Regions from separate parts of the Pseudoduganella sp. jia 9 genome, predicted to be linked through region 1. Evidence: riboswitches for the same ligand, from Rfam matches in the RefSeq annotation. Region 1 holds a riboswitch; the other holds the start of a gene.

Region 1 (4,466 bases):
CATCGACGCCAGCATCAGGTCGATCGATTCCTGTTTCCATTGCCGGCCGAAGACGTGCAGCCCGTGCGGCATGAATTTTTCCTGCAGCTTGGTCAGGTAGTGGCCGATCTCGTGCGCCAGCAGGTCGTCGTCGGCCGCGTCGTAGCCGATGCCGCGCACTTCCAGCACGTCTGCCATCGATGCTTCCAGTTCCGCCTTCAGGTTCAGCGCGGCGACCCGTTCGCGCATCAGGCTGGCCGCCTGCGTCTTCAGCGATTCCGAGCTGGCCGCCTCGTAGCTTTCCACCACCTGGCGCAGTGCGAGCAGGTCGTCGTACAGCGGCGTGCTGGCCAGCGGCGGCGTCAGGTGATCGACGATCACCGCCAGCCCGCGCCGCTTGGCCTGCGTGCCTTCGCCGACACCGTCGACGATGTACGGATAGATGCCCGGCAGGTCGCCGGCGATCAGGCTCGGATAGTCGTCGGCGGCCAGGCCCACCGCTTTGCCCGGCAGGAATTCGTAGGTGGAATGGCGCCCCACGTGCACCAGCGCGTCGGCCCCGAAGCGGTCGCGCACCCAGTGATAGAAGCCCAGGTACTGGTGCGGCGGCGTGATGCTGGTGTTCGCGTGCAGCAGTTCCTCGTCCACCTCCCAGCCGCGCGGCGGCTGCGGGCCGATGAACACATTGCCGAACACGAGGCCCGGCACCAGCATCCTGCCCTGGTCGACCATGATCCTGCCGGGCGCGGCGCCCCACCCTTTCAGGCCTTCGATGCCGTAGCCGGACAGCTCGCGGTTCAGCGGCTCCAGCGTGGCGCAGCGGCGCGGCGCGCGCACGTCCAGGCAGGCGCGATACCCGTCACCCAGCGCTGCCAGGCCGCGCATCGCCGCCTCGCGCCGGGGATGGTCGGCGCCTTCGACCAAATGCTGCAGTTCCTTGACGATCACGTCGACCTGCTTGCGCCCCAGCAGCCATTCGCCGGCCTTCTCCGCTTCCAGCACGTCGGCATGCAGGCGGCCCAGCAGGCCGCCGGTCATTTCGCGCTGCACGCGCGGCGACAGGGTGCCGAACCATGTCGCATAGTCGGCCGCACTGACCGTATTGACCGTGCCGGCCAGCTCGCGCAGGCCGGCGCGGTCTTCCGGCAGGTTGACGCCATGCGCCATGATCCGGTCCAGCAGGGCCTCTGGCGACGCCGGCAGCTCGCCGACGGTGTAGCCGGCGTTTTTCAGCGCATGGAGCATGTCGAACAGCGAGGCTGGCACGTCCAGGTTGTCGGCGCCGATGTTCTGGCGGCCCGGCGGGTGGTTGTAATAGACCAGCGCCACGCGCTTGTCGCGGTTGGGCTTGCCGCGCAATGCCAGCCAGCGGGTGACGCGCGCCGCCAGCCGGCCGGCTTCGGCATTCAGCACGACCGGCGGGCGGTTCTCGATGCCGGTCACCCTGTCGCGCTGTGCCTGGCCCAGCGCCGCCACCACGATCGGCTGGCCGATCCCCTGCAGTTCGGGCAGCGCCACGCGGTACTGCACCGAATCGGGCGGCAGGCCGTCCGGCGACAGGCGCCATTGCAGCGCGGTGCGGTCGGACAGCCGGATGGCCTTGAATACCGGGACATCGAGGCGCTTGAGCGCTTCGGCGACGGCTTCACGCCCTTCGGCCGCGCCGACCACGAAATCCTGCAGCACCACCAGCGCCGCCGGCCTTGCCGGCGCCACCAGTTCCGGCAGCCGTTCCAGCGCCTGGCGCGAGGCGCCGCCCCAGCGCGTGAGCACCTGCACGCACGGCTGGCCACCGGCCTCGATGCGCGCGCACACGGCAGCTGGCACGGCCGCATCCATGTTCGACAGGTCCAGCACCACCACGGCCGGCCGTGCCGTCAATCCCAGCCGCGCGCCGTTGCCCCAGGCGGCATCAGCGGCCAGTTCGCGCCGCCCGACGCGCACGCGCAGCACCGGTTCCGGTTGCGGGCCGGCCAGCGGCGTGGCCGGGTGCAGCCGGTGGGCCAGCAGCGCCGCGGTGTTGTCGACGCCGCCGGCCTGCCACACGCGGCGCGCCGCCAGCCAGTGCGGTGCGGCCGGATGCGCCTCGGCGGCCTGCAGCGCGGCCGGCGGCGGGTTCTCGGTCGACAGGTCGCGCAGCGTGTCGGGTGAAAACCCGGCCATCGCGCCGTGACCGTCCCGGCTCATCAGGCTGAGCCCTGCCTCGCCGTTGAATGCCAGCACCGCCGCGCGCGGCTTCGCGTGGCGCGCCAGCGCGGTCTTCAGGCGGTGGGCAGGATCGCCGAACAGCGACACGGCCAGGATGGTGTCCGCCCCGCCGACCAGCCGCGCCACCTCGCGCTCGTCCAGCGCCATCCATTGCGCCGGCGTGCGCAGTTCGATGCGGTCCTTCGGATGCAGGGCGAGGTGGCGGTGCGCGGCCTCGATCGCCACCGGCGCGGCGCGCTCGGTGACGATCGCGAACAGCGTGGCCGCATGGCCGCGCGCGCAGGCCAGGAAACACAGCAGCGCAAGCAGCGCGCGCACGAGTGGGGAGATAGTCAATGGTCTTCCGAACGGTCGGCATTTTCCCTGCGATGCCATGCCGCCGGTCCAGGGAAAAGGCTTGAAACAAATAGAAACGCCACAGGCAAGGCCACACCCCGGGCCAAGCACCTTTTTTTCGCGAACGGCCGGTCTTCTGGCTTGCCTTCTTCCTTCCCCGTTCCTGCCTTCCCGTGCACGTGGCACAGTGGCGGGTCGAACGAGGTCGTCAGGCTCACAGCAGCGGGGGCTGCGCCGGACTGGCGGGGGATGGAGATCCCGCGCGTCACCGGCTTCCCGTTTCACCCTCCAGCCGGCAGGCGGGAGGGCACCGTTCACATCAAGCGGCGGATTCTACATGGGTTGAGGCTAATTTGTCATCCGCAGGCGGCCCAGCCGCCACAGCCCCGCCGCCAGCACCGCTCCCGCCAGCAGGAGCACGGCGGCCATTGCGCCCCATCCCGGCATGCCAGCCGCCACGCCCGGCGCGAACGACGGCCGCCTGGCGAAATCGGCGGTGCCGAACGGCCGGTCGTTGAACAGGTACGGATAGTAGAACTCGCGGATCTGCCGGTGGAACGCCACGATGGCGTCCTGGTAGGCCAGTTGCGCGGGCAGGTCGGTGCCGGCCAGCCGGTGCAGCACGGCCTGCGCGCCCACGCCCGGCAGCAGCCAGCCGAGCCGGTCGGTCCATGCCTGCCGTGCCAGCAGCCCGTCGCGATATGTGCGTACATCCTCGGCCACGCTTTCGTCGCCCACCTGGTGGAAGGCGAAATACCATTTCCAGTGGAAGCCGGGCGGCACGGCGGCACGGTCTTTCCATTCCGGATGGGTGGCGACGAACTTGCGCATCGTTTCGTCACGCGGCACTTCCCACGCGCCGTGCACGGTCTGCCGCTGCGCCAGCATCAGGTCGACGCCCTGGTTTACGGGAATCGCCCGGGTCAGCGCCACGTTGGCCAGCGCCGGCAGCACGAGCGTCAGCATGGCCCAGGTGCCCATCAGCACCGTGGCGTTCGTGACGGAGCGCCAGTGGCGCATGGCGACCAGCAGGGAAAGGCCGGTCCAGAAGGCCAGGCAGGCCGCCGTCACCGCCACCACGATGAACAATGTCGCGAGACCGGTGGCGGACATTGCCGCGCCCACGCACACCGGCATGGCCAGGCAGACGAGCAGCAGCGCATAACGCAGCCCGACGCGGCGCCACCACAGCCGCCGTGCATCCGGCATCGCCAGCACCAGCCGCAGGCGGCCCGACTGCCGTTCTCCCGATACCAGGTCGTGCAGCAGCGCGATGGCGAACAGCGGCGCCAGGTAGATCAGCACGAATGCGTAGTCGAAGCGGCCCGGCAGCGCCACCTCCGGGTTGAACGTTTCGCCTTCGTAGAGCTGGGCCTGCAGCCCCAGCGCGCGGATGCGCAGCACGTACGGCGCCACGTCGCGCAGCCCCAGTGCCAGGAATGCCGCGTCGGACGGCGGATCCCAGGTGTTGTAGAAGGTGTAGTAGGCCGGACTGCCGGCATCCTTGCTGTCCGGGTAGCGGGCCGCCAGCGCGGCCACGTCTCCTTCATGCAGCGGGGCCAGGCGGGCGATGGTCTGCCGCTGGCGCTCCACTTCATGCATGCCGGACCAGACGGCCAGCGCGGACAGCAGCAACAGCAGCAGCAAGGCACCGGCGGACAGCCGCGAACGCAGCACCAGGCGCAATTCGAACGACCGCCAGTTCATCGCACGACCCTCCCCAGGCGGCCAGCCAGTATCCAGGCCGATGCAGCCAGTGCCGCCAGCCACAGCGCCAGCATCGCGCCGGCCGGCGCCATGCGCCGCAGCGTGTCGGCCAGCGGCGGCGGTTCGAATGAAAATTCCGGGAATCCCTGCCAGTGCTCGCGCGACACGCGGTTTTCCTTGCTGCGGTCGATATCGTCGGCGTAGGCCACGCGTTCCGCCTGCAGGCGGTTCAGGCC
Region 2 (4,466 bases), on a different contig from region 1:
ACTGCGGCACGTCATGACCGGCCTGCCCGAGCAGGTCGGCGCGTTGCGCCAGTTGCAGCGCCGGGCCGGACGCGATGCAGCGCCCCGCCGCCATCAGGTGCACGTCGTCGGCCCAGCCGAGCGCGAAGTCGGCGTCATGGGTCGACAGCATGACGGTGATGCCACGTGCCGCCAGCCGGTCGAGCAGCGCCGCCAGGGCCGCCTGCATCGGTGCGTCGAGCCCCGCCATCGGCTCGTCCAGCAACAGGACCTGTGGTTCCATGGCCAGCACGCCGGCGATGCAGACGCGCTTTTTCTGGCCAAAGCTCAGGTGATGGATGGCGCGGCCGGCGTGAGCGGACAAGCCGACGGCATCGAGCGCGGCGGCCACCCGCGCGCGCACGGTGGCTGCGTCGAGGCCGAGGTTGAGCGGGCCGAACGACACGTCTTCTTCGACGTGCGCGGCGAACAGCTGGCGATCCGGGTCCTGGAACACCAGGCCGACGCAGCGCCGCAGCGCGTTCGATGCGGCCCTGCCACGGCCGACAGCCTGGCCGTCATGCAGCAGCGTGCCGGCCGCCGGCCGCAGCAGGCCGTTCAGGTGCCGCAGCACGGTCGTCTTGCCGGCGCCGTTCGCGCCCAGCAGCGCATGGCGGCGCCCGCGCCCCAGTGCCAGGCTGCAGCCGCGCAGTCCGGCGCTGCCATCCGGGTAGACGTAGTCGACACCGGCGAGTTCGAGGACGGGCGGCGCGCTCACCAGCGGTCTCCCGCGGCCAGCGCGACCAGCAGCACGCCGGCCAGCACGGCCCGCGCGTTCTGGCGCCGCGCCTGCGGATGGGCCACCGGCAGGAAGCGCAGCGTGCCGCTGTACGAACGCGCATCCGCCGCCATCTGCAATGCCGCGGCACGCTGCCACACCTGCAATGCCAGATGGCCGGCCAGCATCCCGGTCGAACGCCACGCCTGGTGCCAGCCGCGATAGCCCTGCCGCGCGCGCTGCGCCTCGACACCGTCGTCCCAGGCCTGGCGCAGCACGGCAACCATGCGGTAGCACAGCGCCATCAGGTCGAGCAGCAGTTCGGGGACGCGCAGGCGGCGCAGCAGCGCCAGCAGGTCGGGCAGCGGCGTGGTCAGCACAAGGCCGAGCAGCGCGGCCAGGATGGCCAGCGACCGCAATGCGGTACGTGCGGCCACCGGCAGCATCGCTGCGCGCCAGTGCCAGTCGCCCTGGAGGTCGGGCCCGGCCAGCATCGCCAGGCAGGCCAGCAGCAGGAAGCCGAACGGCGCCAGTGCCGCCGCCAGCAGGGTGCGCAGCGGCACGCGCGCGCCCACGACAGTGCACAGCACCAGCACGGCAGCGAGCATGGCCAGCGCGCCGGGGCTGTGGGCGATCCAGGCGGCGGCAACGCCGGCACACGCGAACAGTGCCTTGGCCGACGGTGCGATGGCGCGCCAGTGGCTCGCGTAGGCAGCCGAATCAATCAGCATGGCGCTCCCTTGCCTCGATCTCTGCCTTGCGCGCGCGTTCGCGTCCCACCGACAGGCCGAGCCAGTAGCCGATCACGCCGGCGCCAAGCGCTGCCTGCAAGGCGAACAGCAGCGACGCGATTTCGCCGCTGGCCGGCTCGAACACCGGGTGGAACCAGGGCTGGTAGTGCGGCGCCAGCGTGCCGATCGCCTGCCGTGCGAGATCGTCGGCCCCGCCGAAGTCCGCACCGCCGGCGATCCACAGCGGCAGCACCGTCGACAGGGCGAGCACCGTCCACAACATCCAGGAACGCGCTCTCATGCCGGCTTGCTCCGGGCGTGCGCAAAGACGGGCGCGGCGGAAAGTTCCGCACCGTGGAACCTGGCGACCGCGTTCACTACCAGCACCGTCAGCATGCCTTCGCTGATCGCGATCGGCACCTGAGTCAGGGCAAAGATGCCGCCGAACCTGAGCAGCGAAGCCTGCACGCCGCCCAGCGGGTCGGGGAAAGCCCAGGCCAGCTGCAGCGAAGTGGTGGCATACGTGGCGAGGTCACCGAGGCAGGCCGCCGCGAACACGGCGAAGGAGCGGGACATGCCCATCGCGGCCGCGGCGCGGAACACGCCATAGGCAACGAAGGGGCCGACCACGGCCATCGAGAACACGTTGGCACCCAGGGTCGTGATGCCGCCATGGGCCAGCAGCAGTGCCTGGAACAGCAGTACCACGAAGCCTACCGGCACCATCGAAGCGGGACCGAACAGCAAGGCGCCAAGGCCCACGCCGGTGGGATGCGAGCAGCTGCCCGTCACCGACGGCAGCTTCAGCGCCGACAGCAGGAACGCGAACGCGGCGGCGACACCGAACAGCATGCGGTGCTCCGGATGCCGGCGCAGGTCGCGCCCCATGGAACGCAGGCCCCAGGCCAGGAACGAAACGGAAACAGCCGACCAGCCCAGCGCGTGCGCGGGCGGCAGGAAACCTTCCATGATGTGCATTCGAAACCTCCCGTCGAATGGTCAATATGAGCACCGGCGGGGATCGAAAAAGAAAGACGGTCGAGACGGAGCACGGACGGCAAGCCGAATCGACAGCGGCTTCCCGTCACCCCGGGGAATGGTGCTGACTTGCTTGGGCCGGTATTCTGGCTCGCCGTCATTCTTCTTCCGCGCCTTCCCGCGAGTATCGCAGTGGCTTGTTGGCGGAGTCCGTCAGGCTTACAGCAGCGGGGGCTGCACCGGAATGGCCGCATGGCGGCTTCACCGGTTTCCCGTTTAACGCCCTTCCCGAACGGAAAGAGCGCACCCAAGCGCGCATGGTAACTCATCGGGCCGGAAAAGGTACAGCACTTTGCTGCGCCGTCCGGCGTTCCAGTATCCGCGGCGGCGCTCCGGCTTCCTCCTATCTGGCCGCGTAATAGCGGGCCAGCTGCGCCACCTCCTGGTCCGAAAGATTGCGCACCGCGTTGCGCATCTGCGCATTGACGTCGTTGCGCCGAGTACCGTCGCGGAAGGCCAGCAGCTGCTGGTGCAGGTACGATTCGGGCAGGCCGTCGAGCCATGGCGATGCCGGCTTCTTTACTTCGATCGCATGGCAGGATGCGCAGGCGCCCACGTTGCGCATCGGGTCGCCGTTGCGTACCAGGCGCGGCGTGTGCTGGTCGATCGGGTCGGCCAGCCGTTCGCGCGGCAGGTAGGCGTAGTACGCGGCCAGGTCGCGCATGTCCGTGTCGGACAGTTCCTCCACCAGCGGGCGCATGATGGCGCTGGCCCGGTGGCCGGATTGATAGTCGCGCAGCTGTTTATAGGTGGCGGCGGCGGGCTGGCCGGCCAGGTGCGGCGAGCCGGCGGGACTCATTCCCCGCGCGCCATGGCACATCGTGCACTGCATCGCCAGCGTGGCGCCGCGGCCGATCGATGCGCTGTCGGCCGGCGCCATCATCTGCGCCATCACGATCACGTCGCTGGAGCGGCGCCCGGTGTCGTCCAGCGCCGCGGTGTAGTACCGGCCGGGTACGCCGGCGGCGCGGCAGATCGATTCCCACATGCTCGTCATCGCATCGCGCGCCTGCGCACGCGGCACCCAGACGAAGCCGACCAGCGCCGCCAGCAGCGCGATGGCCAGCAGCGCCAGCACGCTGCCGGTGAACCAGCGGTTCCGCAGCGAGAACGATTTTTCGGAATTCATGGCTGGCTCCCGATCGGCACGGCCGGCACGGATGTCTGCGGCAGCGCCATCAGCTGCATGATCGGGAAGCCGTAGTTGACGACCGACAGCCCGATCATCAGCGCCAGCCAGATCGCGTAGCCGTTCAGCGCGGCCGGCGTGCGCTCGGCGTGCACCGTCTGGCTGAACGTGAATTCGGGCAGCGCAACGAGCGCGCTGCGGTGGCCGCGCGCCAGCACCAGCAGGAACAGCAGGCCGGAGACCACCAGCAGCAGGCCGCCGATGAAGGTGATGATCACGGTGATGGCCTGCGGCGCAATATGCGGATCGCTGTAGTCGAAATAGGCCATCCGGCGCGGCATGCCGAGGATGCCCACCACGTGCCACGGGAACGTCAGCACGATCATGCCGACGAACCACAGCCACAGCTGCCAGCGCATCGCCCGGCCGTTCTTCAGCTCGCGGCCGGTGAGATGGGGCCACAGGTCGTAGGCCAGCGCGAAGTACATGATCACGATCGCCCCGCCGAAGATCAGGTGGAAGTGCCCGGTGATCCACTGCGTGTTGTGGATGGCGAAGTCGAGCTGGTAGCTCATGTTGATCAGGCCCCCTGCCCCGCCGAAGCCCAGCATGATGAAGGAGAACGCCACCGCCAGCATCATCGGGTTATGCCACGGCAGGCGCTTGACCCAGCCGATCGCGCCGGTGCCGCCGCGCAGCCTGCCGGCGATTTCCACCGACGCGGTGATCGTGAAGATCGTCAGCAGCGTCGGCACGGAAACCAGCCCGGTGAATACCGCGTGCAGGAACTTCACGCCGGAACCCACCTGCGGATCCTGGAACAGGTGGTGCA

What was found. Region 1 has a riboswitch for cobalamin ahead of ACY34H_RS10880 (cobaltochelatase subunit CobN). Riboswitches for the same ligand answer to the same signal wherever they lie in the genome.
Region 2: it holds a riboswitch for cobalamin, as region 1 does, so the genes downstream of both, ACY34H_RS17480 (energy-coupling factor ABC transporter permease) here and ACY34H_RS10880 (cobaltochelatase subunit CobN) in region 1, are expected to answer to the same signal.

What each region holds. Positions count from the first base shown of each region.
Region 1 covers NZ_JBUPWE010000007.1:264,951-269,416, forward strand. The annotation lists gene ACY34H_RS10880 (cobaltochelatase subunit CobN) at 1-2,523, opposite strand, end outside; cobalamin riboswitch at 2,633-2,853, opposite strand; gene ACY34H_RS10885 (DUF3526 domain-containing protein) at 2,872-4,230, opposite strand; gene ACY34H_RS10890 (ABC transporter permease) at 4,227-4,466, opposite strand, start outside.
Region 2 covers NZ_JBUPWE010000012.1:173,229-177,694, reverse strand. The annotation lists gene ACY34H_RS17495 (energy-coupling factor ABC transporter ATP-binding protein) at 1-736, opposite strand, end outside; gene cbiQ (cobalt ECF transporter T component CbiQ) at 733-1,467, opposite strand; gene ACY34H_RS17485 (energy-coupling factor ABC transporter substrate-binding protein) at 1,457-1,768, opposite strand; gene ACY34H_RS17480 (energy-coupling factor ABC transporter permease) at 1,765-2,445, opposite strand; cobalamin riboswitch at 2,565-2,771, opposite strand; gene ACY34H_RS17475 (c-type cytochrome) at 2,849-3,634, opposite strand; gene ACY34H_RS17470 (cbb3-type cytochrome c oxidase subunit I) at 3,631-4,466, opposite strand, start outside.